Regions from separate parts of the Streptomyces sp. NPDC048514 genome, predicted to be linked through region 3. Evidence: riboswitches for the same ligand, from Rfam matches in the RefSeq annotation. Region 3 holds a riboswitch; each other region holds the start of a gene.
The links. A riboswitch is a leader RNA that binds a small molecule or an ion and turns the genes downstream of it on or off. The one in region 3 is predicted to bind thiamine pyrophosphate.
Positions count from the first base shown of each region.

Region 1: another riboswitch for thiamine pyrophosphate. It lies ahead of ACGFT2_RS16050 (thiamine ABC transporter substrate binding subunit); the one in region 3 lies ahead of thiC (phosphomethylpyrimidine synthase ThiC).
Region 2: another riboswitch for thiamine pyrophosphate. It lies ahead of ACGFT2_RS07695 (purine-cytosine permease family protein); the one in region 3 lies ahead of thiC (phosphomethylpyrimidine synthase ThiC).
Region 4: another riboswitch for thiamine pyrophosphate. It lies ahead of thiO (glycine oxidase ThiO); the one in region 3 lies ahead of thiC (phosphomethylpyrimidine synthase ThiC).

Region 1 covers NZ_JBICWT010000006.1:346,218-353,666, reverse strand. The annotation lists gene ACGFT2_RS16065 (LAETG motif-containing sortase-dependent surface protein) at 1-591, shown strand, start outside; gene ACGFT2_RS16060 (ABC transporter ATP-binding protein) at 807-1,826, opposite strand; gene ACGFT2_RS16055 (ABC transporter permease) at 1,826-3,427, opposite strand; gene ACGFT2_RS16050 (thiamine ABC transporter substrate binding subunit) at 3,481-4,563, opposite strand; TPP riboswitch at 4,646-4,753, opposite strand; gene rlmN (23S rRNA (adenine(2503)-C(2))-methyltransferase RlmN) at 4,777-5,883, opposite strand; gene ACGFT2_RS16040 (hypothetical protein) at 6,142-6,672, shown strand; gene ACGFT2_RS16035 (SDR family NAD(P)-dependent oxidoreductase) at 6,865-7,449, opposite strand, start outside.
Region 2 covers NZ_JBICWT010000003.1:380,781-388,229, forward strand. The annotation lists gene ACGFT2_RS07680 (PP2C family protein-serine/threonine phosphatase) at 1-364, opposite strand, end outside; gene ACGFT2_RS07685 (PaaI family thioesterase) at 453-947, opposite strand; gene ACGFT2_RS07690 (winged helix-turn-helix transcriptional regulator) at 1,046-1,516, shown strand; TPP riboswitch at 1,746-1,839, shown strand; gene ACGFT2_RS07695 (purine-cytosine permease family protein) at 1,829-3,229, shown strand; gene ACGFT2_RS07700 (response regulator) at 3,639-4,304, shown strand; gene ACGFT2_RS07705 (sensor histidine kinase) at 4,319-5,434, shown strand; gene ACGFT2_RS07710 (SpoIIE family protein phosphatase) at 5,536-7,449, shown strand, end outside.
Region 3 covers NZ_JBICWT010000011.1:203,645-211,093, forward strand. The annotation lists gene ACGFT2_RS25025 (IclR family transcriptional regulator) at 1-108, shown strand, start outside; gene ACGFT2_RS25030 (SsgA family sporulation/cell division regulator) at 209-646, shown strand; gene ACGFT2_RS25035 (YibE/F family protein) at 778-2,181, opposite strand; TPP riboswitch at 2,253-2,430, shown strand; gene thiC (phosphomethylpyrimidine synthase ThiC) at 2,423-4,207, shown strand; gene ACGFT2_RS25045 (hypothetical protein) at 4,381-5,247, opposite strand; gene ACGFT2_RS25050 (metallophosphoesterase) at 5,430-6,509, opposite strand; gene ACGFT2_RS25055 (LacI family DNA-binding transcriptional regulator) at 6,809-7,449, opposite strand, start outside.
Region 4 covers NZ_JBICWT010000017.1:153,653-161,101, forward strand. The annotation lists gene ACGFT2_RS32610 (hypothetical protein) at 1-858, opposite strand, end outside; gene metF (methylenetetrahydrofolate reductase [NAD(P)H]) at 915-1,838, opposite strand; gene thiE (thiamine phosphate synthase) at 2,033-2,689, opposite strand; gene ACGFT2_RS32625 (Rv2175c family DNA-binding protein) at 2,778-3,143, opposite strand; gene ACGFT2_RS32630 (NAD(P)/FAD-dependent oxidoreductase) at 3,249-4,496, opposite strand; gene ACGFT2_RS32635 (hypothetical protein) at 4,529-4,879, opposite strand; TPP riboswitch at 4,932-5,043, shown strand; gene thiO (glycine oxidase ThiO) at 5,041-6,201, shown strand; gene thiS (sulfur carrier protein ThiS) at 6,198-6,410, shown strand; gene ACGFT2_RS32650 (thiazole synthase) at 6,413-7,219, shown strand; gene pknB (Stk1 family PASTA domain-containing Ser/Thr kinase) at 7,305-7,449, shown strand, end outside.

The sequences.
Region 1 (7,449 bases), on a different contig from region 3:
GCGTGCAACATCCGTGACTTCAAGGCCGAAGCGAAGTGCGACGGTGACAAGGGCGTCATCGTCGTGACCGACATCGACGCCACCGGCGTCCCCGCCACCGTCAGCGTCTTCCTCGAGGGCGACGGTGGCGTCGAGACCAAGGTGGGCGACCAGAAGGTCAAGGGTTCGAAGGAGGGTACGGCGGTCACCTTCCCGGAGGACTGGAAGCCGAACGCCACCTACCGCGTTCACATCAAGGCGGGCAAGTTCGTCGACGAGGACGTCAAGCCCAGCCTGGTGGCCCCTTCCACCGCCTGCAAGACGGAGGAGAGCGAGACCCCGAAGCCGCCGGCCTCCACGACGCCCTCGCCGTCCGAGTCGGCCCCGGCCGAGTCGGCGAGCCCGACGCCGTCGGCCTCCGAGTCCAGCTCCGCCCCGGCCGGCACGTCGAGCAACGCGCCGTCCCCGGCCGTCGGTGACTCCAACCTCGCCGAGACCGGCGCCAACTCCAACACCGGCCTCATCGCCGGCGTCGCGGCCGCCCTGGTCGTCGTCGGCGGCGGCGCGGTCTTCCTCGGCATGCGCCGGCGCGGCGCCCGCAACGACGGCTGACGCCTCCTCGTCCGGTACCGCACCGCGGCCCGTCCCCCCGTCCCCGGGGGACGGGCCGCGGTCGTTGCGCTACCAGTCCGGGCAGGTCGGCACGGTGGCGGACAGATCGGCGCCGGAGGTCACCAGAACTCGCAACTGCCCTACCTGGTGGGCGATTTCGTCGCAGTACCGGCCATGCGCGAGTGACGTCATGGCCTCAGCCTAGGGACCGGATGTCAATCGAGCACGACGATTTCCGCCACGTCGAACTCCACCCCGACCGCGTTCCCGACCTCCGGTGCGTCGCGGAGCGCGCAGGCCGCCTCCAGGCGCGGGCCGTCCTGGGGCCGGAGGCGGACGGCCACGTGGGTGCCCCGAAAGGTCCGGGCGGTCACCGTGCAGGGCAGGCCCGCGTCGCCCGGCACGAGCCGTACCCCGGCGGGCCGCACCAGCAGTGTGCGGCCGCCCTGCGCCGAGCCGTCGGGCACCGGCAGCTTGCCCCACGGGCTGTCGGCGACCGTACCGGCGACGGTCGCCGGGACCACGTTGTCGAAGCCGAGGAAGCGGGCCACGAACGCGTCGGCCGGCCGCCGCCAGACCTCGAGCGGCGTCCCGGACTGCGCGATCCGCCCGTCCCGCATCACCACCACCCGGTCGGCCAGCGCGAACGCCTCGCCCTGGTCGTGGGTCACGGCGAGCACGGTCGTACCCAGCCGGCCGAACAGCTCGCGCAGCTCGACCACCAGCCGTTCGCGCAGCGAGCGGTCGAGCTGGCCGAGCGGCTCGTCCAGCATGAGCAGCCGGGGCCGGGGGGCGAGCGCCCGGGCCAGGGCGACGCGCTGCTGCTCACCGCCGGACAGGCCGGCCACGGCCCGCCGGGCGGCCCCGGGCAGTCCGACCAGGTCCAGCAACTTCCCGACCTCGGCGTCCCGTTCGCCCCTGGCGACCCCGTGCATGCGCAGCCCGAACGCCACGTTGCCACCGACGTCGTGCTGCGGGAAGAGCTGGTGGTCCTGGAACATCAGCCCGACACCACGCCGGTGCGCGGGCGTGCCCGCCTGGTCGCGGCCGTCGAGCAGCACCCGACCGGAGTCCAGCCGCTGCAGTCCGGCGACGGCCCGCAGCAGCGTCGACTTGCCGCTGCCGCTGGGGCCGAGCACACACACCACCTCGTGCTCGGCGACGTCGAGGCCGACCGCGTCGAGCACGGCACGCCCACCGAAGCGCACGGTCGCGGCATCGAGGCTCAGCAGCATCAGAACTCCCCCGTCCGGTCGGTGCGCAGCCGCTCCAGGACGAGCAGCGCGACCGCGCACACCAGCATCAGAATCGTCGAAAGGGCCATCGCCTGGCCGTAGTTGAGATCGCCTGGGCGGCTCAGCAGGCGGGCCACGGCGACCGGCAGCGTCGGGTTGTCGGGCCGGGCGATGAACACGGTCGCCCCGAACTCACCGAGCGACACGGCGAACGCGAACCCGGCCGCGACCAGCAGTGCCCGCCGCACGAGCGGCAGGTCCACCTCCCGCCACACCCGCCACGGGGAGGCGCCGAGCACGGCCGCCGCCTCCCGGAGCCGGCCGTCCACCGCGCGCAGCACGGGCAGCATGGTGCGTACGACGAAGGGCGCGCCCACCAGTGCCTGGGCGAGCGGCACCAGGATCCAGGACTGGCGCAGGTCCAGCGGTGGCCTGTCCAGGGCGATCAGGAAGCCGAAACCGACGGTGACGGCGGACACGCCGAGCGGCAGCATCAGCAGCGCGTCGAAGCCCCGCACCAGCCGTCCGGCGTCGCGGCGGGCCAGCGCGGCGGCGGCGAGACCTCCGATCAGCAGGGCGATGGCGGTGGCGACGACGGCGTACTCCAGCGAGGTCCACACCGCGTGTACGGGCGCCACCAGGAACGTGCCGCCGTCGGGATCGGTCAGCGCCCGGTAGTAGCCGAGGCCGGGCGCGTCGAGCGAGCGCCGGACGAGGACGGCGAGCGGCAGCACCAGGAGCAGGGCGACGGTGGCGAGGACCCCGGCGAGCAGCGCCCACTGGCCGGCACCGCGCGGCCGGCGCGCGGTCACCTTGGGATCGACCAGCCTGAGGGCGGTCTCCCGCCGCCGTACCGTCCAGGCGTGCACGGCGAGGATCGCGCCGACGGCGGCGAACTGGACGAGGGTGAGGACAGCGGCCGTGGACAGGTCGAAGACCTCGGACGTCTGCCGGTAGATCTCCACTTCGAGGGTGGAGAAGGTGGGTCCGCCGAGGATCTGCACGACACCGAAGGAGGTGAAGGTGAAGAGGAACACCATCAGCGCGGCGGCGGCCACGGCCGGCGCGAGTGCGGGCAGGGTGATCTTCCGCCAGGCCGCGAGCGGCGAGGCGCCCAGCATCCGGGCGGCCTCCTCCTGCCGGGGGTCGAGCTGGGCCCAGAGCCCGCCGACCGTGCGGACCACGACGGCGAAGTTGAAGAAGACGTGGGCCAGCAGGATCGCCCACACCGTGGTGTCCAGCCGTACCCCCCACAGCTCGTCCAGCAGTCCGCCCCGCCCGACCAGCGCCAGGAAGGCGCTGCCGGCGACGACGGTCGGGAGGACGAACGGGACGGTGACGACGGCCCGCAGCAGGTGCTTGCCGGGGAAGTCGAGGCGGGCGAAGACATGGGCGGCGGGCAGGGCGAGCAGCAGGGTGAGCGCGGTGGAGGCGAGCGCCTGCCAGGTGGTGAACCACAGCACGTGCCGGATGTCCGGCTGCGTGACCACGTCCGCGATCCGCCCCAGCCGCCAGGTGCCGTCGGTCTTCAGGCCGCGCGCGACGATCGCGGCCACGGGCCAGGCGAAGAACAGCGCGAAGAACGCGACGGGCAGGGCGATGAGCCCGAGCCGCGCCGCGCTCACGCGGCTGCTCCGTCCGCTCCGTCCGGCGGTCACTTCAGTACGAGTGACGTCCACGTCTTGACCCACTGGTCGCGGTTGGCGGCGATCTTGCCGGGGGCCAGGGTCTCGGGGTGCTCGGCGGCCGGCCCGAACTCGGTGAACTCGGCGGGCACCTTCGCGTCCCGCACCACCGGGTAGACGTACATGTTCAGCGGCATGTCCTGCTGGAACTCCTTGGAGACCAGGAAGTCTACGAACGCCTTGGCGCCCTTGGGGTTCGCGGCGTTGCCGAGCACCCCGGCGAACTCGGTCTGCCGGAAGCAGGTGCCGGTCGCCACGCCGGTCGGGGCGGTGCCGGGCCGCTTCTTGGCGTAGATGACCTCGGCGGGCGGGGAGGAGGCGTACGACACCACGAGCGGCCGGTCGCCGCCGGCCTTCCTGCCCTGGGAGGAGCCGGAGAACTCCTGGTAGTAGGCCTGGTCCCAGCCGTCGACGACCTTGACGCCGTTGGCCTTCAGCTTCTTCCAGTAGTCCGGCCAGCCCTTGTCGCCGTAGCTCGCGGCGCTGCCGAGCAGGAAGCCGAGGCCCGGCGAGGAGGTGGCCGTGTTCTCGGTGACGAGGAGGTTCTTGTACCGCGGCTCGGCCAGGTCGGCGAAGGACTGCGGCGGCGTCAGCCTGTGCTCGGCGAACCAGGCCTTGTCGTAGTTGACGCAGATGTCGCCGTAGTCGACGGGCGTGACCCGGTGCTTGTCCTTGTCGAGCTGGTAGGCGGCGCCCACCCGGTCGAGGCCCTTGGCGGTGTACGGCTGGAAGAGGCCGTTGTCGAGGGCGCGCGAGAGGAGGGTGTTGTCGACGCCGAAGAAGACGTCGCCCTGCGGGTTGTCCTTGGTCAGGATGGCCTTGTTCACCGCCTGCCCGGCGTCGCCGTCCTCGAGGACCCGGACGTGGTAGCCGGACCGCTTCTCGAAGTCCGCGAGCACGTTCTTGGAGACGGACCACGAGTTGTGACTGACCAGGGTCACGGTCTTGGCGTCGGCGGACGACTTCCCGCCGGTGGAGCCGCACCCGGTCAGAACGGGCAGGGCGAGCAGGCCGAGCCCGGCGGCCACGGCCTTGAGGGTCTTGTGGTGCACTGGTATGTCCTCCTGGGGGTTGGCCAGGAAGAGACGCGGCCCCGCCCGGACTCCACGAGGGCTCCCGGGCAGGGCGCAACAGCTTGAGTGCTGACCGAACTCCCTACCCAGAATGACCTGGGCGAGGTTCAGAGGGTCTGCGGCCCGATTGCCGCACTCTCAGCGCTGTGGCGCTCCCCTGTCGGAATATGAAGATATGTGGACGCCGTCAGATTACCGTTCGGTGGCGGCGAGCTGACCACACGCCCCGTCGATCTCCTGACCCCGGGTGTCCCGGACGGTGACGGGCACCCCGTGCGCGGCGATGGCCTCGACGAAGGCCTTCTCGTCCTCGGGCCGCGACGCGGTCCACTTGGACCCCGGCGTCGGGTTGAGCGGGATGAGGTTGACGTGCACCGGCTTGCCCCGGAGCAGCCGGCCGAGCCGGTCACCGCGCCAGGCCTGGTCGTTGATGTCCCGGATCAGGGCGTACTCGATGGACAGCCGGCGACCGGACTTCTCGCTGTACTCGAATCCGGCGTCCAGCACCTCGCGCACCTTCCACCGCGTGTTCACGGGGACGAGGGTGTCGCGCAGTTCGTCGTCGGGGGCGTGCAGGGAGATCGCGAGCCGGCACTTGAAGCCCTCGTCGGAGAACCGGTGGATGGCCGGCACCAGACCGACGGTCGAGACGGTGATCCCGCGCTGCGAGAGCCCGAGCCCGTCCGGGGCGGGGTCGGTGAGCGCCCGGATGGCGGTGACGACCCGCTTGTAGTTGGCGAGCGGCTCGCCCATCCCCATGAAGACGATGTTGGACAGGCGCGCCGGTCCTCCGGGCACCTCCCCGTCGCGCAGCGCCCGCATCCCGTCGACGATCTGGTGGACGATCTCGGCGGCGGACAGGTTCCGGTCCAGGCCCGCCTGCCCGGTCGCGCAGAACGGGCAGTTCATGCCGCATCCGGCCTGCGAGCTGATGCACATGGTGACCCGGTCCGGGTACCGCATCAGGACGGACTCGACGAGGGTGCCGTCGAACAGCCGCCACAACGTCTTGCGCGTGGTCCCCTGGTCGGTCGACAGATGCCGGACGACGGTCATCAGCTCCGGCAGCAGCGCTTCCTGCAGCCTGCCGCGCGCCCCGGCGGGGATGTCGGTCCACTGCTCGGGGTCGTGCGCGTACCGCGCGAAGTAGTGCTGCGAGAGCTGCTTGGCGCGGAACGGCTTCTCACCGATCTCGGCCACCGCGTCCTTGCGCTCGGTGGGCGTGAGGTCGGCAAGGTGCCGCGGCGGCTTCTTGGCTCCGCGCGGGGCGACGAAAGTGAGTTCTCCGGGCTTAGGCATGGCTGTACCAGTGTCGCAGATCGACTTGGGTGACCTGCGGCCGTCGGTCGCCACGGCTGTCGGTAGTGGTCGTCGCCGGTTGCTGTTGCGCGGCCCGGACGGCCCAGGGACGGCCCGGCCAGGGACCTTGCGCCCGGCACCGAACCGGGGTGTACGCACATCTCATGCCGTCGAGCCGAGAGCGTACGAGGAACGCCATCGGCCGGACCTTCCTCAAAACGGCCCGGATCGATGGGGCTCGGGGGCAAGACTGATCGGATGGAAGCCACGATCGCAGTAGCCGCCATCACCGCCGGATCAACACTGGCGGCTGCCGGCTTGACCGGTTACCTCACACTCGTCCTCCATAAGCGGCAGGCAACAGCCGACCGGCGCAGGGCCCGTGAGGAAGCCCGCAGGCAGGCTTACGCGGATCTCCTCGCAGCATCCACGAGTACTTGGCTAGCCATCGACAAGATGTGGCAACTGCGACCGCCACAGGCGATGTCAGACGCCCCGCCTCAAGAAATCGCAGATGTGACGGAGAGCCTCAAGAGGCTCGATCACGCTCTTCACCTGGCAGTTCTCCATGGCCCGATGAAGATTGCCCCGGCGGCGGCAAGCCTCTACTTCGAAGCTCAAAAGGAGTTTCTCGAACTGGGGAGTCTGCTAGTCGACAATGCGGGTGACTCCCGGACCGCACAAGCCATACATCCAGGCAACGTGCCCGACCGGGCGGCGCGGATGGCTCTCCGCTCCACCTTCGTGGGCGAGGCGATGCGCGCAACCGGGGCGGACGTGGGCCCCTGACGGCCCAGAGACGGCCCAGCACACTGTGCCGGCCTCCCACCGGCACCGACGACGCAGGTGGGAGGCCCGTTCACGTCTGAAGCCCGCCAGTTCTCCGGGCCTAGCCATGGCTGTACCAGCCGTCGCAGATCGACTTGGGTGCCCTGGGCGCGAGCCGTGCGGGGCGGTCGTTGGCGCCGGTCACGGTGGTCGTCAGAGCGTCTTGATCTGGCCGCCGTCGATGGTGAACTCGGCTCCCGTGATGTTGCCGGCGAGGGGCGAGGCGAGGAAGAGGGCCAGGTCGGCGACTTCACGGGCTTCGGTGACCCGGCCGGTGGAGATGCCCATGCTCTGCGGCACGACGACGTCGATGGCCTCCTGCGCGGTGGTGCCGGCCCGGGCGGCCGTGGCCTCGGCGAAGCCGCCCGGAGCGGTCCAGAAGGGGGTGCGCACCGGTCCCGGGGCGATCGCGTTGACGCGGACGCCGCGCGGTGCGAACTCCTCCGACAGCGACTTGGTCAGGCTGGCCAGTCCGGCCTTGGCCGCGGAGTAGTCCACGACCGTGGGGAAGGGCAGGCGCGCGTTCACGGAGCTGATGTTGACGATGGCGCCCCCGTCCGCCGCCAGCAGGTGGGGAAGCGCGGCGCGGGCGGCCCGGACCGCGCTGAACAGGGTCAGGTCGAAGATCCGTCGCCATTCGGCGTCGTCGATGTCCAGGAAGCTCGGACGGGGTGTCGCGGCACCCAGGTTGTTGACCAGGATGTCGAGCCGGCCGCACCGCTCCACCGCCTGCCGCAC
Region 2 (7,449 bases), on a different contig from region 3:
CGTGCTGCGTGGCCTCGGCGACCGAGCGCACCTGGGCGAGCTGGCGGCGGTGGCGCTCACGCACCACGCAGAAGAACACGATGAGGGCCGACAGCACCGCCAGCGCGAGGATCTGGACGAGCACGTTGCGCGAGAACAGCACGCCGAAGTGCCAGCCGATGTACGTCTGTGCCCCCATGGCCAGCAGCCCGATCAGGCCGGTCCCCCAGGGGCCCGCGAAGGAGGCGGTGATCGCGGGGGCGATGACCAGCAACGGACCGAGGTGGACGTCGGCCGGGAGCAGCTGGTCCACGACGGTGATCACCACGATGAGGACGACCGGGATCACCAGCAGCGCGTGGCTGCGCTGCCACTGCGCCCCCATGCCGGCCCGTCGTTCCTGGGAGCCCACATCTTCCACCCTGCACGTGTTCGGCGGCCTCGGCGAGCGCGGCCGGACACCTTTTCCTCGGTCAGGGGGCGGGCAGGGGCAGCAGCATGCAGGTGCTCGTGGCGTGCGCCAGCAGGCGGTCCGCCTCGTCGTACAGGTGGGCCTCGGCGAGTGCGGTACGGCGGCCGCTGGTCAGGACGCTGCCGACGGCACGTACCGTCCCCGTGTCGAGGGTGACCGGGCGCAGGAACTTCACGGCGAGGTCGAGCGAGGTGTAGCCCATTCCGGCCGGCAGTGTGGACTGCACCGCGCAGCCGGCCGCCGAATCGAGCAGGGTCGCGTAGACGCCGCCGTGCACGCTGCCGATGGGGTTGTAGTGCTCCTCGCCCGGCACCAGGCTGAAGACCGCGCGTCCGTGCGCCACCTCTTCGAGACCGAAGCCCAGGGTGGCGCAGACGGGTGGTGCGGGAATGCGGCCGGCGGCGATCTCCCGGAGGAACTCCAGCCCCGAGGCGACGCCGACCGCGGATGCCGAGATCGTGGGGTCCTCCCACTCGTACGTACGCGACCGTCCCATGCGGCTGTGCCTCCTCAGCTGGCTTCAGTCAGCGAAGCTAGCCGTGCCCGACGCTGACTGTCAATGACAAAGCCAGCGTGCTTCTCTACCCTGGCGGCATGAAGTGGCTGGAGATGAGCACCCAGAACTGCACGGTCCAGCGCACCCTCGACCTGGTCGGCGAGAAGTGGACGCTGCTGATCGTGCGTGACGCCTTCAACGGAGTGCGGCGCTTCGACGATTTCCGCCGCCATGTGGGGCTGTCGGAGGCCGTGCTCGCCGACCGGCTCCGCAAGCTGCTGGGCGCCGGCATCCTGCGGACCGTGCCGTACCGGGAGGAGGGCAGCAGGACCCGTCAGGAGTACCGCCTCACCCGCAAGGGCCGGGACCTGTGGCCCGTTCTCGTGGCGCTGCGGCAGTGGGGCGAGTCGTACGTCGCCGACCCCGAGGGGCCGGTCCTGGACATCCGGCACAGCGACTGCGGGGCGCCCGTCCGGGTCGTGGTCGAGTGCTCGGGCGACCACCGCGAGGCGCTCGCCCCGGCCGACGTCACGGTGCTGCCGGGACCCGGGGCCCGCCCGCTGGCCTGAGTCCACGGCGCACAACGCCCCGCCGGGGCCCGGGGGTCGGCGACCGTGACGCCGCCGGGGGCCGCGGGCACACCGAGCGGACGAGACGCCGCCGTACCACCGTCACCGGCCGGCCGCCGCCGTACCGGCTCCCGGGTCAGGCAGCGTGCGCGGTGCGGGCCGTGCAGCGCCCGCGGCGCTCTTCCCCCCCGGCCCGTGCCGGTGTCCGGGCCAGCTATCCTTGCCGCCGTACCTGGACACGGGGTGCCCCACGAGGGGCTGAGATCACACCCGTCGAACCTGAACCAGTTAGGACTGGCGGAGGGATGTCACATGTCATTGCCGCATGCCCATGACGCGGCGGCGGTCGCCGAGCCGGAGCACGTCTTCGACGGGCGGATGCCGGCGGCTTCCGGTGATCTGCGGATGGAGGCGCGAGGCATAACGCCGGTGCCGGAGGACGCCCGCTACGGCAGCCCCGGGCGGTTGTTCACCGTCTGGTTCGCCCCCAACCTGACCATGACCGGCGTGTTCACCGGCACCGTCGGCGCGGCCCTCGGGCTGGACTTCGCCACCGCGCTCCTCGCCGTGGTGCTCGGCACCGTGCTGGGCGCGATACCCACCGCCTACCTCGGCACCTGGGGCAGTCAGACCGGTGCGGGGCAGCTGCCCCTGGCCCAACTGGCCTTCGGCCGGGGCGTCACCCTGCCGGGCACGCTGCAGTGGCTGTCGTCCATCGCCTGGGACGCGCTGATCGGCCTGTTCGGCGGGGACGCGCTGGCCCAACTGTGCGGCCTGCCCTTCTGGGTGGGCGTCCTGCTGATGATGGCGGCACAAGGGGTGCTCGGGGTGCTCGGGTACGAGGCGATCCACCGGCTGCAGACGGTGATGACCTTCGCGCTCGCCGCGTCGTTCGCGGCCTTGGCGGTGAAGCTCCTGAAGGGCGCCCAGCCCGCGACGGCGGCGACGGTGCACGGCGCCGACCGGGCCGGTGCGTTCGTGCTGACCTGCACCGTCGCGCTGAGCCTCGCCCTGTCCTGGGCCCCGTACGCCAGCGACTTCAGCCGTTATCTGCCCCGGTCCGCGTCCCGTCCGCGCATGTTCTGGTACACCCTGCTCGGCGTCGCCGTGTCCTTCGTCGCGGTGCAGGCGCTGGGCCTGTGGGGTGCCGCGCGGTTCACCGACCAGACCGCCCGTGGCGTCGACGACCTGCTCGGCGGCGGCGCACTCGGCGCGTTCGGGCTGCTCGCCGTCGCTCTCGCGGCCCTGTGCAGCAACGCCATGAACGACTACAGCGGCTCGCTGGCGCTCCAGACCATGGGGGTGCGGCTGCCGCGGCCGGTGGCCGCCGCCCTCGCCGCGGTCCTCGGGTTCCCGCTGGTGCTGTGGATGCACGCGGCCGACACGACGGCCCGCTTCCAGAACGTGCTGCTGTTCGTCGGCTACTGGATCCCCGCGTTCGTCGCGATCGTGATCGTCGACTGGGTGGTGCGCGCCCGGGCCCGTGGTGGCCGCCCGGTCGACCTGACGGCGGAGACCTCCCGGCCGCAGCCGTGGTGGCCGGCTCTCACCGCGTTCGTCGTCGCCTTCGCCGTGGCGGTGCCGTTCATGAGCACCAGCCTGTACGTGGGCCCGGTCGCCAAGGCCCTGCACGGCGCCGACCTCGCCTACCCGGTGGCGTTCGCCGCGGCACTGGCCGTGTACGCGCCGCTGCGCGCCCGGCGCCGCCCCTGACCCCGCCCCTGACCCCGTCGGAGACGGTGAGGTGAGCCGGCGGGTCGGCGCCGGCGTCCGCCCGGTTACCGGCCTCGGCGGACTGCCGTATCGTGAGAAGAGCCTGCGAAAGGATCAGCGCGATCCGGCCGCGGCGACGAGGGCCGGAGTCGCGGCCCGCAGCCGTCACCCGTTCCCGGGACCTGGGCGGCCGGTGATGATGATCAGTGAGAAACCCGCGAACAGCGCGGAGACCGGCGCGGCTCACCGGTCCCCCTTCCCGACGCACCCCGCCGGCCGGCCGGAGTCTCCGCCGCCGCCGGTCGGCCGGGACCGTACGGCCGATCGGCGGAAACACCCCGGGCATGTTCGCGGAGGGCTCCCCGGGTGGTACGCATCGAACCGCGGACGTGCGAGGAGCGGAGCGCAGGTGATCCGGGTACTGGTGGTCGACGACGAGGCCCTGATCCGGGGCGGCTTCACCCACATCCTCAGCTCGGCGGACGACATCGAGGTGGTTGCGGCGGTTCCCGGCGGTCAGGCCCTCCCGGCGGTGCACGAAGCGCACCCGGACGTCGTCCTGCTGGACATCCGGATGCCGGACGTGGACGGGCTCACCGTCCTGGGCGAGATCCGGCGTATGACCGACCCCCCGGTGGTGGCCATGCTCACGACGTTCGACGCCGACGAGTACGTGGCTGCCGCACTGCGCTCGGGTGCCGCCGGGTTCCTGCTGAAGGACACCGACCCGGAGCAACTCCCGCACCTGGTCCGGGCCCTCGCCGAGGGCGGGACGGTGCTGTCGTCGAAGGTCACCCGCACGGTGGTGGACGGCTATCTCGACCAGGGTGCGCGGGAACCCGCCACCCGCCTCACCGCCCGGCTGACCGATCGCGAGCGGGCGGTCCTCGTGCTGATGGCCACGGGGCTCGGCAACACGGACATCGGCCGGCGGATGCACCTGAGCACCGGCACGGTCAAGGGTCACGTCAGCGCCGTGCTCAACAAGCTGGAGGTCGGCAGCCGCGTGCAGGCCGCCCTGATCGCAGAGCGCGCGGGCCTGCTGGGGCCGGCGCGCGACGAGGACGCCCCATGACATCCCTGCGCCCCATGCCGGCCAGACGACCGCCCTCGCTGCTCCTGGACGCCGCCCTCGTCTGCGCGGCGCTGATCGACACCTGGGTCCACGTCGGTCTCCAGGACCCGCCGGTGGCCCCGATATGCGCGCTGCTCGCGGCGTTCGCCCTCTTCCTGCGGCACCGGCTGCCGTTCGTGACCTTCCTGCTCACGCTCCCGGCCGCCATGGTCTCGGACGCGGTCGTCGCCCCCGTGGCGGCGCTCTACACGCTCTCCTCCCTCAGCCGCCATCGCGTCCTGCTGGCCGGCTGCGCCCTGGTCTACGCGATCAGCGACTTCCTGCCCTGGCCCTGGACCCGCCTGCGGGCGGACGAACTGGCCGACACCCGCAACGTCGTCCACTTCGGCTACAGCCTGGCGACGGCGGCCGCCCCCGTCTTCCTCGGCCAGCTCGTCCAGGCCCGGCGCGAGCTGTCGCTGCGGCTCGCCGAGATCACCGCGGCCCGCGAGTCCGAACGGCTGCTGACCGCGCAGAGCGTCCTGGCGAAGGAGCGCGCGCAGCTCGCCCGGGAGATGCACGACGTGGTGTCCCACCAGGTCAGCCTCATCGCCGTACAGGCCGGGGCGCTCCAGGTCGGCAGCCGGGACGAGGACACCAAGCAGGCGGCGGCCTCCATCCGGCGGCTCAGTGTGCAGACGCTGGACGAGTTGCGGCACATGGTCAGCGTGCTGCGCGCCTCCGGGAGCCGCCCCACGGAGCTGACCCCGCAGCCGTCCCTCGCCGACCTGCAGCGGCTCGTGACCGGCAGCGGCATCGAAGCGGAACTGAAGACGGACCTGCCTCAGGACCTTCCCCCCACCGTCCAGCGCGCCGTCTACCGCACCGTCCAGGAGGCGCTGACCAACGTCCGTAAACACGCCCCTGGCGCGACCGCCACCGTCCGGCTCGTGGACCGGAACGGTGCCGTGCACGCCACGATCACCAACACCGCTGCCACGCGCCCCGCACTGCCGCTGCCCAGCGCCCACCACGGCCTGGCGGGTCTGGGCCAGCGTGCCGAACTGCTCGGCGGCACCGTCAGCTGGGGCCCCACGGCCGACGGCGGCTGGGAACTCCGTCTGGAGATGCCTGTCGAGCGCAACCGCTGACCACGAGGGGGGCTGCGGCGGGGGCTCCGGGCGCGAAGACACACGAGAGGCCATGTGAGACCGTGGTGCAAGGAAACCCGCCCGTGGATGGGGCCGACAGCATGGGTCTCAGCGATACGGTGAACGATCGGCGAGGCGATCCGTTCGACATCACGTCGGCCGCGGTCGCCCTGGTGGACGTGCACGGCACGATCCGGTTCTGGAGCGAACGAGCGGAGGCGCTGCTCGGCCATCCGGCGGCCGAGGTGCTGGGGCGGCCCGTGACGTCCGTCCTGGCGAACCGGGACTCACCGGCGTCCGCGCTCTCCGGAGCCCGCCGCGTCAGGGACGGCTGGGAGGGTCTGGTCGCCCTGCGCCACCGTGCCGGTCACCGCGTGCAGCTCGCCGTGCGGGCCTGCCCGGTGCGCGCTGAGCAGGGCTCCGGCTGGCTCGCCGTGGCCTGTGACGTCGCCGCGTCCCGCCAGTGGGAGCTGGACCAGGCGGTCGTGCGCGGCCTGCTGGAGGAGTCCCCGATCGGCATCGGTGTCCTCGACACGGAACTGCGGTTCCAGTGGGTGAACCGGGTGCTGGCGGCGATGGAGGGCCTGGCGCACACCAACGGTTCCGTCGCCACGGACGGCGCCCGTGGACCGGGCGAGGTGCCGGCGGCCGTGGACCGGCAGGCACGCCAGGCACTCATGTGGGGCCGGGCCACCCCGGCCCTGGAGCGTGTGACGCCCCCGCCCGGCGTGGCCCGGCGCAACACGCGGGACCACCTCAGGCTCCGCTCGTCGTTCCCCCTGCGGGATGTCGCGGGCAAGACCCTGGGGGTGTGCCACACCGCCGTCGAGGTGGACGCCCGGGACCGTGCCCACGAGCGGCTCACCCTGGTCAACGAGGCGGCGCAGCGTATCGGTACCACCCTGGACCTCGACCGCACCGTGCAGGAACTCGCCGAGGTCCTCGTGCCGCAGCTCGCCGACTTCGTCGCGATCGACCTGTTCCGCGGCGTCCTCGCGGTCAAGGACCTGGCTCCCGGCCCCGTCGGCCACGGCACACTGCAGCGGGCGGCACACCTGTCGATCCACGAGGACCTGCCGGAGGCGGTCATCCCGATCGGGGAGCCCAGCGGGTATCCGCCCAAGTCCCCGCAACGCCGTTGCCTGGCCACCGGCCGGTCGATCCGTGATCCGGTGCTGGACAGGACGACGTGGTGGCTCGCCGGCGATCCGGAGCGTCTGGCCAAACTCGGCCAGCTCGGCGTGCACACCCACCTGGTGGTACCGCTGCGGGCGCGGGGCGAGACGATGGGAGTGGTCACGCTGCTGCGCTGGGAGAACCGCGAACCGATCGACGAGGACGACGTGCTGCTCGTCGAGGAGCTGGTGGCACGTGCGGCGGTGTGCGTGGACAACGCCCGGCGTTTCGTCCGCGAGCACAACGCCGCCCTCGCCCTGCAGACCAGCCTGCTGCCACCCGACCTGCCCGATCACTGCGCCGTCGACGTCGCCTACCGCTATCTGCCGACCGACGCCGAGGCGGGCGTGGGCGGCGACTGGTTCGACGTCATCCCGCTGTCCGGCGCCCGTGTCGCCCTGGTCGTGGGGGACGTCGTCGGCCACGGCATCCACGCCGCCGCCAGCATGGGGCGGCTGCGGGCCGCCGTGCAGACCCTCGCCGACCTCGACCTGCCGCCCGACGAGCTGCTCGCGCACCTCGACGACCTCGTCCTGCGCCTGGCGGACGAGGCCGAAGCGGCCACGGACAACCCGATGGTGATCGGCGCGACCTGCGTCTACGCCGTCTACGACCCGATCTCGCGGAAACTCAACGTGGCCCGCGCCGGGCATCCCACGCCCGCCATCGCCCACCTCAGCGAACCGGTCGAACTGCCCGACATTCCCGCCGGCCCCCCGCTGGGCCTGGGCGGTCTGCCCTTCGAGTCGGCGGAGATCGAGCTGGAGGAGGGCAGTGTGGTCGCGCTCTACACCGACGGCCTGATCGAGGCCTCGGACCGCGACGTCGACATCGGTTTC
Region 3 (7,449 bases):
ATCTCCCTGCCGGCCGGCCGGGCCGACCGGCTGCTGCCCACGGCACGTCGGCTGCAGGCGGAGATCGGGCGCCACCTGGGCGCCCTGACGCTCTCTATCAGTATCTGAAAACTTACTCCTTGTGATCTGGCATACACGTTGAGCAAGATTTGACCCACGGTCAGAGGGATTGATCCCGGCCAGTCGATGTCATATGACGGGGTAGGCGATGCGCGAGTCCGTACAGGCAGAAGTCATGATGAGCTTTCTCGTGTCGGAGGAGCTCTCCTTCCGCATTCCGGTGGAGTTGCGCTACGAGACCAGGGATCCCTACGCGGTACGACTCACCTTCCACCTGCCCGGCGATGCCCCGGTGACCTGGGCCTTCGGGCGTGAGCTACTGGTCGATGGGGTCGGCCGGCCGTGCGGAGAGGGAGATGTGCGCATCGCGCCCGCCGACGCGGAGGTGCTGGGCGAGGTGCTGATCCGGCTTCAGGTCGGCAGCGATCAGGCCCTGTTCCGGTCGTCGGCTCCGCCGCTCGTGGCCTTCCTCGACCGGACCGACAAGCTCGTACCTCTCGGTCAGGAGGGCGCGCTGGCCGATTTCGACGCCCATCTCGACGAGGCTCTGGACCGCATCCTGGCCGAGGAACAAAGCGCCGGCTGAAGCGTTACGGCACGGGCGCGGTGCCTCAGCCATACCGCACGGGACTGTGCAGGAACGCTTCTGCGCGGGGATGCCTTCCCAGGTCCTGCGTCGCGATGGCGGTCGGCGTCGCCGTGGGGCGGTCGGCCGGCTCACCGCTTGCGGCGGCGCCCCCGGCCGGAACGTGCCGCCGGAACGGGCTGCGAGCCTGGCGCTGCCGCGGTGCCCGGTCCGGACCGGTCGGCCGAGACCACCAGCGCGGCGAGCGCGGTGGTGACCGGGACCGAGGCGACCAGGCCGATGGACCCCACCAGCGTGCGCACGATCTCCTCGGCCACCAGCTCGCTGTTGGCCACGGTCCCCACGCTGCTCTGCGCGATCGAGAACAGCAGCAGCAACGGCAGCGCGGCACCCGCGTAGGCGAGGACGAGCGTGTTGACGACGGACGCGATGTGGTCGCGACCGATGCGGATGGCCGCCCGGTACAGCCCGCGCCAGCCCATCGACGGGTTGGCCTCGTGCAGCTCCCAGACGGCGGACGTCTGCGTCACCGTCACGTCGTCCAGCACGCCGAGGGATCCGATGATGACGCCTGCCAGCAGCAGACCGCTCATGTCGATCGACGGATACAGGCCGTGGATGAGGCCGGTGTTGTCGTCCGTGTTCCCCGTCAGGGCGGCCCAGTCGATGAACTCCGAGCCGAGGAGACCGATCAGCAGGAGCGAGACCAGGGTGCCGAGTACCGCGACCGAGGTGCGAGCCGAAAGCCCGTGGCACATGTAGAGCGCGATGAGCATGATCGCGCTCGCCCCGACAACGGCCACCAGCAGTGGATTCGATCCCTGCAGGATCGCGGGCAGGATGAACAGCGTGAGCACGAGGAAGCTCACGGCCAGCGCCACGAGCGCCATGAGACCACGGAGCCTGCCGACCACGACGACAGCGAGCGCGAAGATCCCCGCGAGCAGTGCCATGGGGAACTTCCGGTTCACATCGGTCACCGAGTACTGCAGGTCCCTGGGCGCCGAGGGTTCGTAGGCGACGACGACCTTCTCGCCCTGGCGCAACTGCCGGGTCTGGTCCGGCTGCACGATCTCGGTGAACGTGCGCCCCTTGTCCTTGCCGGTGCTCACCTGGATGGTCGCCTTCTTGCAGGTGCCCCCCGCTTTCTGCGCGGCCGGACCGTCCTGGGCGGTGGAGGTGTCGCCGGCCGGAGTCCCGCCGGACGCGTTCACCGGCTTGCAGCTCACGTCCACGACCCTGGTGACCGTGGCCTGCTGGGTCTGCCGGTCGAAGCCGACGCCGGTGCGCTTGTGCGACGGGGCTCCCCCGGGCCAGAGCACCACGAGACCGACCAGGACCGCGGCGGTGAACGGGATCAGGATCGCCGCGATGACCTTGCGCAGGTGCTTGGAGACGGGCGCAGCGGGACCGTGGTTGTGGCTGTGGCTGTGGCTGTGCCCGCCGTGTTCGTCGCCCGGGCCGCCGACCGGCCCCGAGGCGTCTGGGCGGCGCGGCTCGGGCGGCTGGTGCGGGTACTGCTCCGTCCTGGTCACCGCCCGATCATCGCAAGAACGACGGGGGCCCACTGTTCACCGCACCGCAAATGACGCTAGCGTGGAGGCACCTTTGCACACGCGGGAGCTCGGAGCACCGGGCTGAGAGGGCGCTGACCTCCGTATACGCGATGTTTCACGTGGAACGAGCCATGTTCCGCGGAAAACGTCGGCAGACGGAAGCCGCTGCGTCGACCGCCGAACCTGTTACCGGGTAATGCCGGCGTAGGGAGTAGGTCTCATGACCAACAAGGACGTAAGCACGCCTGCCTCCGTTCAGGACGACACGCTCCAGGAGGCCGGGAAGTCCATCGGCTGGCACAAGGCGTACGTCGGGGGTTCGCGCCCCGACCTACGCGTGCCGGTCCGTCAGGTGCACCTCACCAACGGGCAGTCGGTCACGCTGTACGACACCTCGGGCCCGTACACCGATCCACTCGTCGACACCGACGTCCGCCGGGGTCTGCCGCCGGTACGGGAGAACTGGATCATCGCCCGCGGCGACACCGAGGACTATGCGGGCCGCCCCGTCCGTCCCGAGGACGACGGGATCAAGCACACCGCGCCGCGTGGCGGGCTGCGCAACCTCGACGCGGTCTTCCCGGGGCGCCCGCGCCAGCCACGCCGGGGCCGCGGCGGCGAGGCGGTGACGCAACTCGCCTACGCGCTCCGGGGCGACATCACGCCCGAGATGGAGTACGTGGCCATCCGGGAGAACGTGTCCCCGGAAGTGGTCCGCGAGGAGATCGCGGCGGGCCGAGCCGTGCTGCCGGCCAACGTCAACCACCCGGAGATCGAGCCGATGATCATCGGCAAGCGGTTCCTGGTGAAGGTGAACGCCAACATCGGCAACTCGGCCGTGACCTCCTCCATCGAGGAGGAGGTGGAGAAGATGACCTGGGCGACCCGCTGGGGTGCCGACACGGTCATGGATCTCTCCACCGGCCGCAACATCCACACCACCCGTGAGTGGGTGCTGCGCAACTCCCCCGTGCCCATCGGCACCGTGCCGCTCTACCAGGCCCTGGAGAAGGTCGACGGCCGGGCCGAGGAACTGACCTGGGAGATCTACAAGGACACCGTCATCGAACAGGCCGAGCAGGGCGTGGACTACATGACCGTCCATGCCGGCGTGCGCCTGGCCTATGTACCGCTGACGGCCAACCGCAAGACCGGCATCGTCTCGCGCGGCGGCTCGATCATGGCCGCATGGTGCCTGGCGCACCACAAGGAATCGTTCCTGTATGAGAACTTCGCCGAGCTGTGCGAGATCCTCGCCGCCTACGACGTCACGTACTCGCTGGGGGACGGCCTCAGGCCGGGCTCGATCGCGGACGCCAACGACGAGGCGCAGTTCGCGGAGTTGCGCACGCTCGGGGAACTCAACCGGATCGCCAGGCGTTTCAAAGTACAGACCATGATCGAGGGCCCGGGACATGTCCCGATGCACAAGATCAAGGAGAACATCGACCTTCAGCAGGAGATCTGCGATGAAGCTCCGTTCTATACGCTCGGCCCGCTGACGACGGACGTCGCGCCGGCGTACGACCACATCACCTCCGGTATCGGCGCGGCGATGATCGCCTGGTGGGGTACGGCGATGCTCTGCTACGTCACGCCCAAGGAGCATCTGGGTCTGCCCAACCGGGACGACGTCAAGACAGGCGTCATCACCTACAAGATCGCCGCGCACGCGGCCGACCTCGCCAAGGGCCACCCGGGTGCCCAGGAGTGGGACGACGCGCTGTCCGACGCCCGTTTCGAGTTCCGGTGGGAGGACCAGTTCAACCTCGCCCTGGACCCGGACACGGCACGGGAGTTCCACGACGAGACCCTCCCGGCCGAGCCGGCCAAGACGGCCCACTTCTGCTCCATGTGCGGGCCCAAGTTCTGCAGCATGAAGATCTCGCAGGACATCCGGCGTGAGCACGGCACCACGCAGAACGAGATCGAGGCGGGTATGGCGCAGAAGTCACAGGAGTTCGCGGCGGCGGGCAACCGCGTGTATCTGCCTCTCGCGGACTGACACGTCCGGTGCGGTGAGACCGGGAGCCCGGAGAGACCGGTGAGAGCGGTGCCGACCGGGAGGGTGCCGGGGGTGCGGCTGACCGGGATGGGGACGCCACACCGGTTGGCCGCCCGGACCGCTCGGTCCGTGTCATGCGGTCCGTGTCACGCCGTGCGAGACACCGGCCCGGGTTACTCGGGCCGGTGCTCCGGGCCGCCGAAGTCCGGGCTCGTGTAGTCGGGGCTGGTGAAGCTCGGGCGGCCGGAGGCGGCGCCGTCGTCGGGGCTGCTGAAGCCGGGGCGGCCGTAGCCCAGGCGCGGCATGCGGCCGGTCGGATCCGTCGGGGTCGTGCGGTGCAGCGCCGGTGGCCCGGGCTCGGCCAGGGCATCCCGGAGGAAGGGGATGATGCCTCGCTCCAGAAGGGCGTCGCGCCAGGCCTCTCTGGCCCGGTCCAGCCTCTCGTGCGCCGCGTCCCGTGCCCGGGCCTCCACCGAGCCGCCGTTGCGCAGGGCGGTCAGCAGCAGTCCCACCGCCGCGACGAGGATCGCGGCAGCGGTCAGGGCGCCGAACACCCAGCCGACGGTGAGCATGGTCCGGGCGAAGGTCTGCCCGGGGTTCAGCATCTTCCAGATGTAGCCGACGAGCAGGAAGATCACCGCCGCGGTTCCGGACAGGACGGGAGCAAGCACGGCGATGACCGCGACGGCGCCCGCGCCGGTGGCCTCGGCGGCTTCGTCGAGGGTGGCGGCGAGGCCCGTCGGGTCCGTGGCGGTGTCCGTGGCGGTGGTGTCTTCGCCGCTGCCGGAGCTGGCGGACGGCACCGGGTGGCGCAGCTCCTCGCGGACCTCCACGTAGTGCTGGTACTCGGCTGCGGCCGCCGCGGTGATCAGAGCGGTGGCGCTGAGTGCCATGGTGCGCAGTTGTTCGAGGTTGAGTCGCTGACCGACAGCGGCCAGTTCCGGTCGGTGTGGTGCGGAGCGCAGCGCCGCATCGAGGACCCGCTCGAATTCCTGGCGGTCCTCGCTCTGCAGATGCTGCGGAACGCTGTTCATGTGCATCCCCCGATGCTCCGTAGGGCTTGGGGCTCGCACGCCGGCGAGCCGTCGGGCAGAAACGGAGGGGAGCCTGCGACGGATAAGCCGATGGTAGAGCCGTGGCGGTACACGGTGACAGGGGGTTGCCGGAAATTGCGTTCCGGTCTGCGCATAAGCCGCCGGGGACACAAATGCCCCCGGAACGGTCAGCCACCCAGGGGCAGTTGCTGGACCAGCAGCTTTCCGGCCATGGTCACTCCGCCGTCCATGGCGATGGCGAGTCCGTCGGCGTAGACGTGCGGTCCCTCGACGACCGGGCCGTCGTCCTCCTCGCCGTCCTCGGAGCCGACCTCGCCCAAGAGATAGGGAATGGGGCTGTGGCCGTGAACGACCCGGGTGCCCCCGTACGTATCGAGGAGGGAGCGTACGGCGTCGGCGCCGCCCTCGTCGCGGAAGGAGAAGCGCTTGGTGAACTTGCGGAACAGGTCCCAGCACTCTTCCGCGTCGTTACGGGTGAGAGTCTCGCGGACGGTGTCGTTGACCGCTTCGATCGAGTCGCCGTAGTCGAGGTAGGCCGTGGTGTCGGAGTGGACGAGCAGATAGCCGTCGACCTCTTCGACGGCGTCCAGGCGGGCCATCCACTGCAGGTGGTGGTCCCGGAGGCGGTCCATGTCGGTCTTCTGGCCGCCGTTGAGGAGCCAGGCGGCCTGGAAGGTGGCCGTGCCCGCGCCGGAGTTGACGGGGGTGTCGCCGAACCGCTTGGCGCCCAGGAGCAGCAACTCGTGGTTGCCCATGAGCGCCTTGCAGTAGCCGCCCGCCGCGGCCGCCTCGGCGGACAGCCGCATCACCAGGTCGATGACGCCGATGCCGTCCGGGCCGCGGTCGGTGAAGTCGCCGAGGAACCACAGCCGGGCGGCCCCGGCGCACCACTGGCCCGCGGCGTCGATCAGTCCCTGCTCCAGCAGGGCGGTCATCAGTTCGTCGAGGTAACCGTGCACGTCGCCGACGACGTACAGCGGTCCGGGCCCGGCCGCCGGGTCCGGTGCCGCAGCGGCGGGGGCGGGTTCGACGGCCACCTGGAGCGTGTCTCCGCGGTTGATGACCGGCAGGTCGCGCTGGGTGGGTGTGTAGCCCTCGGGGTACGCCTCGTCGGCCGGCGGGGCGGTGTCGCCCGGGTGGACCTCACCGACGTACGGACCGGTCTCATGGACGTACGCGGGTACCCGGAAGTCGCGCAGCGTCGCCGTCCGCTCCACCTCGGGTCCCTGACCGGCCCCCTGAGTCATCAGACCCCTCCACCATCGCGCCGCATCTGCACCGCTTCGGACTGCCTGGTCGCAGCGGTCCGCGGTGTCGTGGGCCCATCATAGGAATGCGCGTCGCGCCGTGTGATGACCCAGGGGTGCTGAATCGGAACAAGACTCCAGTTCACCGCGGCTTTCGCCCCGTTTGGGCAGGTGTTCGGCCGCCGTCGGCCGACCGTGGACCGCTTGCCGGTCCCGGCGAGCGGCCGAGGTGCGTGCACCGGGGGCCGCCGCCCCCACGGAGCACGACCCCCTGTCGAACACTGCCACCGCCACCGTCGCTACTTGTCGTCCGGTGTCCGCGGGGGGCTGACGGTCGTGCGCGGGGGGCGCCGCTGTGAGGAGGTGCGCACGATCAGTTCGGTCGGTATCACCTGCTCGACCGGCTGGTCGGAGTCGACGCCCTCGATGGCGTCGATGAGCAGCTGGACGACGGCCGTGCCGATGCGGCGCGGCTTCAGCGAGAGCGTGGTGATGGGCGGCTCGGTGCTGGCGTAGACCGTGGACTCGCTGCAGCACACCAGCAGCAGGTCGTCGGGGACCCGCAGTCCGTAGCGGCGGGCGGCGGCGAGCAGGTCGGTGCCGTTCGGGTCGAACAGGCCGTAGACGGCGTCGGGCCGGTCGGGGCGGGCGAGCAGCCGGTCGGCGGCGACTGCGCCCGCGCACGGGTCGTGCGCCGGATAGGCCTCGTAGACGGGGGTCTGGCCGACGCGCTCGCACCAGCGGAGGTATGCGGTGGTCGACAGGTGGGTGTAGGTGTCCGTCGTCGTGCCGGTGAGCAGTCCGATACGGCGGGCGCCGGCGGCGGCGAGGTGGTCGAGGATGCCGAGTACGGCGGCCTCGTGGTCGTTGTCGACCCAGGCGGTGACCGGGAGCGAGCCGGCCGGGCGGCCGTCGGAGACGACCGGCAGCCCCTGCCGGA
Region 4 (7,449 bases), on a different contig from region 3:
CTGCTCCTGCGGGAGTTCGCCGCCGTAGCTCTCGTCGGTGCGCTGCTGCGGCACCCACACCCCGCCGGCCGGGGTCCCGCCGTAGCCGCCGGTGGCGTACGGGTCCTGGGTGTAGCCCTGCTGGCCGAACTGCTGCTGCCCGTAGCCGGTGTCGCCGGTGTCGTACGGGGTGCCGCCGTAGGCCTGGGTGCCGATGTACGGGTCGGAATAATTGGCGTAGGCCTGCTGGCCGCCGGTGTCGTAGCCGTAGCCCTGCTGGCCGTAGCCGGAGTAGTCGTAGGCGTAGGTCTGGTCGGCGCTCTGGGGCTGGGCGGCGCTCGCGGGCGCGGCGGTGTCGCCGTAGACGCCGTAGGACCCGGTGTCGTCGGGGAGGGGCTGGGGCGCGTAGACGGAGGTGGCCTCGGCGCCGGGCTCCCCGGCGGCGCGGGCCGGGGTGAAGACGTCGTCGCGGTCGTAGTCGTCGTAGTCCGGGCGCTCAGGGTCGTAGCCGGCGTCACCGTGGTCGGCGCTCTCCGCGGTTCGGGGGGCGAGGACGTCCTGCGCCGGCTCCTGGCGCTCCGTCCTGCCACGGCGGCGCTTGCTGCCGCCGCCCGTCTCGCCGTCGGGACGCTTGACCGCCCAGCCCGCGGCGAAGCCGCGGCGGAACGACAGCGTGACGTAGGTCTGCCCGGTCGCGAAGGCGATCGCACCCAGCCCGATCACGATGACGGACGGCATCAGCACGCCGAGCACGACGCCCAGGAAGCCGACGAACGCGAGCAGCCGCCAGCGCAGCCGCGCCTTGTACTGCAGCAGCACCTCGCCGAGCAACCACAGTGCGACGACGCCGAATGCGATGTAGAGGACCGTCCAGCCCATGTACGCCCCTCTCCCAGTGGCCGCTACGCAGTGTGTCGTACCGCGAGGTGACCGGTCTAGGCCCGCGGGGGATGGTGCAGGCCCAGGTTCTCGTAGATTTCCAGGGTCGCCGTGGAGTTGTTGAGCGTGATGAAGTGCAGTCCGGGTACTCCCTCGGCCAGCAGCCGCGCACAGAACTCGGTGGCGAACTCGATACCGATGGAGCGTACCGCCGCCGGATCGTCCTTGGCTGTGAGGATCCGCTCTTTCAGGGCGTCCGGGAAGATCGCGTTGCTGAGCTTCGGCAGCCGTTCCAGCATCTTCACGCTGGTGACCGGCAGGATCTCGGGGATGACCGGGGTGTCGCAGCCGGCCGCGGTCACCCGGTCCCGCAGCCGCAGATACGACTCGGGCTGGAAGAACATCTGTGTGATGGCGTAGTCGGCTCCCGCGCGGCACTTGTCCACGAAGCGGTTCACATCGGTGTCCCAGTCCGTGGAGCGCGGGTGCATCTCCGGGAACGCGGCCACGCCCACGCAGAAGTCGCCCGACTCCTTGATGAGTCGCACGAGTTCGGCCGCGTAGGTCAGTCCCCGGGGGTGCGCGACCCACTCGCCCATCGGGTCACCGGGCGGGTCGCCGCGCACGGCGAGCATGTTGCGGATACCGGCGTCCGCGTACTGGCCGATGATGTTGCGCAGTTCGGCGATGGAGTGGTCGACCGCGGTGAGGTGGGCGACCGGGGTGAGGGTGGTGTCGGCGACGATCTGCTGGGTCTCCTTGACCGTGCCCGCGCGGGTCGAGCCGCCGGCGCCGTAGGTCACGGAGACGAAGTCGGGGGCGACCGCCTCGACCCGCCGGAGCGCGCTCCACAGGTTCCGCTCGCCCTTGGGGGTCTTCGGCGCCGAGAACTCGAACGAGTACGTCGCCTTGCCGGTGGCCAGGATGTCACGCACGGTGCGCGCGCGATCAGTCCTGGTGGATGCGGTTCCGAGGGCCATACCCGCAGGTTAGCCACGGGTGGACGGTCCCCCAACCGGACGCCGGACATTTGGCCGATTTGTCGCTTTCTTGTCCAGCAGGTGGACGGAAGCCGTCGTCGCCCCGTGGCCACACGGCGGTCGGCGGGCGGCGCATGGTGGGCGGCGGCCGGCGCATGGTGGGCGGCGGACCGTGGGCGGCGCTCCCGGAACCGCTACCGCCGGCGGGCCGCCCGCAGCCGCTTGGCGAACTCCGCCGCCGCGGCGCCCGGGTCGTCCGCCTCGGTGATCGCGCGGACCACGACCACCCGGCGGGCGCCGGCGTCCAGCACCTCGTCCAGATTGCCCAGGTCGATGCCGCCGATGGCGAACCAGGGGCGGTCGGTGCCGAGAGCGGCCGTGCTGCGGACCAGGTCCAGGCCGGGCGCCGGCCGGCCGGGCTTGGTGGGGGTCGGCCAGCACGGGCCGGTGCAGAAGTAGTCCACGCCCTCCTGGACGGCGGCCGCTGCGGCCTCCTCCTCGGCGTGCGTGGAGCGGCCGATCAGGACGCCGTCGCCGAGAAGCGCGCGGGCCGCCGGGACGGGCAGGTCTCCCTGGCCGAGATGCAGCACGTCGGCACCGGCGGCGTGGGCGACGTCCGCCCGGTCGTTGACCGCGAGGAGCTTGCCGTGCCGGGCGCACGCCTCGGCGAAGACCCGGAGGTGCTCCAGCTCCTCGGCGGCCTCCATGCCCTTGTCGCGCAGCTGGACGATGTCGACACCGCCGGCCAGGACCGCGTCGAGGAACTCGGCGAGGTCGCCCTGGCGCGCACGGGCGTCCGTGCACAGGTACAGGCGGGCGTCGGCGAGCGCGGCGCGGGCGGTGTCGGACATGCGTGGGTCCCCCCATGGTCGGTGTGCCCGGTGGTGGCCGGTGGCGTGCGGGCTCGGTGCCGCACGCCACCTCCTGGCGCGGTTCGGCTCAGACGGCGAGCGCCTGGGCGCGGCGCTTCACCTCCGTGCCGCGATTCTCGCTCAGGGCCTCCGCGGGGGTGCCGGGCAGGGTCGGGTCCGGAGTGAAGAGCCATTCCAGCATCTCTTCGTCCGTGAAGCCGTCGTCCCGCAGGAGCGTCAGAGTCCCGGCGAGGCCCTTGACGACCTTGTCCCCGTCGATGAAGGCGGCGGGGATGTGCAGTGCCTTGTTCTCACCTCGGCGTACGGCGATGAGCTGGCCCTCCTTGACCAGCTGCCGCACACGCGTCACCTCGACGCCGAGCTGTTCGGCGATGTCGGGGACGGTGAGCCAGGCGGGGACGAGAGCATCGATCTTCGTGTCAATCTCGGTCACGGAATCTAGCCTGCCATCCCCCACCGACAGTCGGAAGTCAGGCAGGTCCACGTGAGCGCCCCGGGGGACGCCGCCGGGGGCTTTGCGAGGGTCCGCCGCGGCGGGTCACGGCGTGGCCGGCCGGTCCGCGGTGGCGTCCTTCAGGGGCCGGGCCGGGTCGCCGAGGGCCCCGGGGTCCATGTGGCGGCCCGCCTCGATCAGCCGTCGGCCCTGGGCCAGATCGCGCGGCCGGCCCACGGCCAGCAGGGCCACCAGCCGGTCCGCGCGCAGCCAGCACACCGTCCAGGCCGGACCCGTCGGATCACCGCGCCACACCAGGCGGTCGGCAGCCGCGTGATGGCCCGCGTACTGGACGAAGCGGCCGAACTGCTCGGACCAGAAGTACGGCACCGGGTCGTAGACCGCGGGCGTCTCGCCCAGGATGTTCGCGGCGACCGTGCGCGGACCCTGCAGGGCGTTGTCCCAGTGATGGACGAGCAGTCGTTCGCCGTAGCGCGCGGAGGGGAAGGAGGCGCAGTCGCCGACGGCGTACACGTCGGCCACTGTGGTGCGCAGGCGGGCGTCGGCGAAGACCTCGCCGTGCGCGCCCAGCTCGACGCCGGAGCCGGCCAGCCAGCCGGTGGCGGGACGGGCGCCGATGCCGACGACCACGGCGCCGGCGGGCAGCCGCGTGCCGTCGCTGAGCACCACCGCGCCGGGCTCGACGCGCTCCACGCGCGCCTGGGTGCGCAGTTCGGTGCCGCTGTCGGCGTACCAGGCGGCCATCGGCGTGGCCACCTCGGCGGGCAGGGCGCCGGCGAGCGGCCGGTCGGCGGCCTCGACGACGGTCACGGCGCAGCCCGCCTGCCGGGCCGCGGTGGCGAACTCGGCGCCGATCCAGCCGGCGCCGACGACCACGATGTCGTGCTGCCGCTCGAGCACGGGCCGCAGCCGCTCGGCGTCGTCCAGGGTGCGCAGCAGGTGCACGCCGGGCACGCCCTCGGTGCCCGGCAGGGTGATCGGCTCGGCGCCGGTGGCGAGGACCAGGACGTCGTAGGGCACCGGGCCCGCCTCGGTGTCCAGCTCGTGCTCGGCGGGGCGCACGCCCAGCACCTCGCAGCCGAGCCGCAGCTCGACGCCGAGTGCCTCGAAGTCCACGTCGAAGGCGGAGCCCTCGGCCTTGCCGAGCAGGACGGCCTTCGACAGCGGCGGCCGGTCGTAGGGCTGGTGCGGCTCCGCGCCGATGACGGTCACGGTGCCCGTGAAGCCCTGGTCCCGCAGGGCGACCGCGGTCTGCACCCCGGCCATGCCCGCGCCCACGACGACCACGCGCCGCTCCTCTGCCGGGCTCTCTTGCGCTGTCTGCTCGCTCACCCGGTCACCTTAGACACGTGACGGCGCGTCAGTCAGTGGGCGTGCTCGGTGACCTGCTCCACAACACTCGTACCGGCACCGGTCTGCGACTCCCACTCCCAGGTCTCCTCCAGCCGCACGCGGCCGTCGGGCAGCTCGGTCACCCTCGACACGCAGTGCCCCGAGGACGTCGTCCCGTCCGTCTTGAGCTGCACGTAACGGAAGTCCAGCCGGTCGCCCTCGCGCGTGCCGACCAGATGCCCGCGCGCGACGTCGCCGCCCGCGTAGTCGGCCCAGATCGCGCCGGCCTCCTCGTGGTACGAGAACCGGGTACGCGTACCCACCTGACCTGGGGCCTGATCCGCGACCGGGGCGAGGATCAGTCCGTCGAGCGAGCGGGCCATGACCGGGGCTCCCTTACGTGTGACGAGCGCTGCGGGCTAGGCTGGCCACGGTACAAGCACTCGCGGGAGCCCGGACGCACCGGGCTGAGAGGGAGGCTGGCGGCCTCCGACCGTACGAACCTGATCCGGGTCATGCCGGCGAAGGGAGGGGCTGGACGCCCATGTCCTCACGTACGTCCGACGTCCTCGTCATCGGGGGCGGAATCATCGGCCTGGTCACGGCCTGGCGTGCGGCGCAGCGGGGGCTCGCCACGGCCGTGGTCGACCCCGCGCCCGGCGGCGGGGCCGCCCAGGTCGCGGCCGGGATGCTGGCCGCGGTCACCGAGCTGCACTACGGCGAGGAGCGGCTGCTCGCCCTGAATCTGGAGTCGGCCCGCCGCTATCCGGACTTCGCCGCCGAGCTGGCCGACCTCACCGGCCACGACCTCGGCTACCGCCGCTGCGGCACCCTCGCGGTCGCGCTCGACGCCGACGACCGCGCCCACCTGCGGGAACTGCACGCGCTCCAGCAGCGCTCCGGCCTCGCGGCGGAGTGGCTGACGGGGCGGGAGTGCCGGCGCCTGGAGCCGATGCTGGCGCCGGGGGTGCGGGGTGGCCTGCGGGTCGACGGTGACCACCAGATCGATCCGCGGCGACTCACGGCGGCCCTGGTGACCGCGTGCGAGCGGGCCGGGGTGGTCTTCCACCGGGACTGGGCCGAGCGGCTCGACGTGGTGCGGGACCGGGCCGCCGGTGTCACCACGACGGACGGCACCGGGCTGCGCGCGGACCGGGTGGTACTCGCCGCGGGGAGCCTGAGCGGACGGCTCGCGGGGGTGCCGGAGGCGCTGCTGCCGCCGGTGCGGCCGGTGAAGGGGCAGGTGCTGCGGCTGACCGTGCCCGCCCGGTTCGCGCCCTTCCTGAGCCGCACCGTGCGGGCCGTGGTCCGCGGCAGCCATGTCTATCTGGTGCCTCGCGAGAACGGCGAGCTGGTCGTCGGTGCCACCAGCGAGGAGCTGGGCTGGGACACGACGGTCACGGCCGGCGGTGTGTACGAGCTGCTGCGCGACGCCCACGAGCTGGTGCCGGGCATCACCGAGCTGCCGCTCACCGAGACCCGCGCCGGACTGCGGCCCGGCTCCCCGGACAACGCGCCGCTGCTCGGGCCGTCCGGCCTGGACGGCCTGCTGCTGGCCACCGGGCACTACCGCAACGGGGTGCTGCTCACGCCGGTCACGGGGGACGTCATGGCGCACGCGCTGGTCACCGGTGATCTCCCCGAAGAAGCCCGCCCGTTCACGCCGAAGCGATTCGGCGCCGTCCTCTCGGAGCAGCCCGTATGACCCCCTCCGTCACCATCTCCGTGAACGGGGAGCGCCGGGACGTCGCCCCGGGCACCCCGCTCGACTCCCTCGTCGAAACGCTCACCGCGGCGCCCTCCGGGGTGGCGGCGGCCGTCAACGAGACCGTCGTCCCGCGCACCCGCTGGGCGGCCACCGCGCTCACCGAGGGTGACCGCGTCGAAGTCCTCACCGCCGTCCAAGGAGGCTGACCATGGCCGACGATCCCTTCGTTCTCGGCGGAGTGCCCTTCGGTTCCCGTCTGATCATGGGCACGGGCGGCGCGCCCAGCCTGGACGTGCTGGAGCGGGCGCTGCTCGCCTCCGGCACGGAACTGACGACGGTCGCGATGCGGAGGGTGGACCCCTCCGTGCACGGCTCCGTGCTCTCGGTGCTGGAGCGCCTCGGCATCCGGGTGCTGCCGAACACGGCGGGCTGTTTCACCGCCGGGGAGGCCGTGCTGACCGCCCGGCTGGCCCGGGAGGCGCTGGGCACGGACCTGATCAAGCTGGAGGTCATCGCCGACGAGCGGACCCTGCTGCCGGATCCGGTGGAACTGCTGGAGGCGGCGGAGACGCTGGTCGACGACGGGTTCACGGTGCTGCCCTACACGAACGACGACCCCGTCATCGCGCGCAGGCTGGAGGACGTGGGCTGCGCCGCGGTGATGCCGCTGGGCTCGCCGATCGGGTCCGGGCTCGGCATCCGCAATCCGCACAACTTCCAGCTGATCGTCGAGCAGGCGCGCGTGCCGGTGATCCTGGACGCGGGGGCCGGTACGGCGTCCGACGTGGCGCTCGCGATGGAGCTGGGGTGCGCCGGTGTGATGCTGGCCTCGGCCGTCACCCGGGCACAGGAGCCGGAGACCATGGCCGCGGCGATGAAGCACGCCGTGGAGGCGGGCCGGCTCGCCCGGCTGGCGGGGCGGATCCCGCGCCGTCATTTCGCCGAGGCCTCCTCCCCCACCGAGGGGCGCGCGCACCTGGACCCCGAGCGCCCCGCTTTCCGGCCGAGCCGGTAGCGCGACAGTCACAGCTCTGCTGCATTCCGTCCCCGGGAAAGCACGGGGGACGGGAGCACCGGCCGTCCCTCGTACACTCGCCTGCGTGGATACGACCCTTCAGGACCCCCTCGTCGGGCAGGTGCTCGACGGCCGATACCGCATCGACGCGCGGGTCGCGGCCGGCGGGATGGCCACGGTCTACCGGGCCCTGGACACCCGCCTGGACCGCGTTCTCGCGCTGAAGGTGA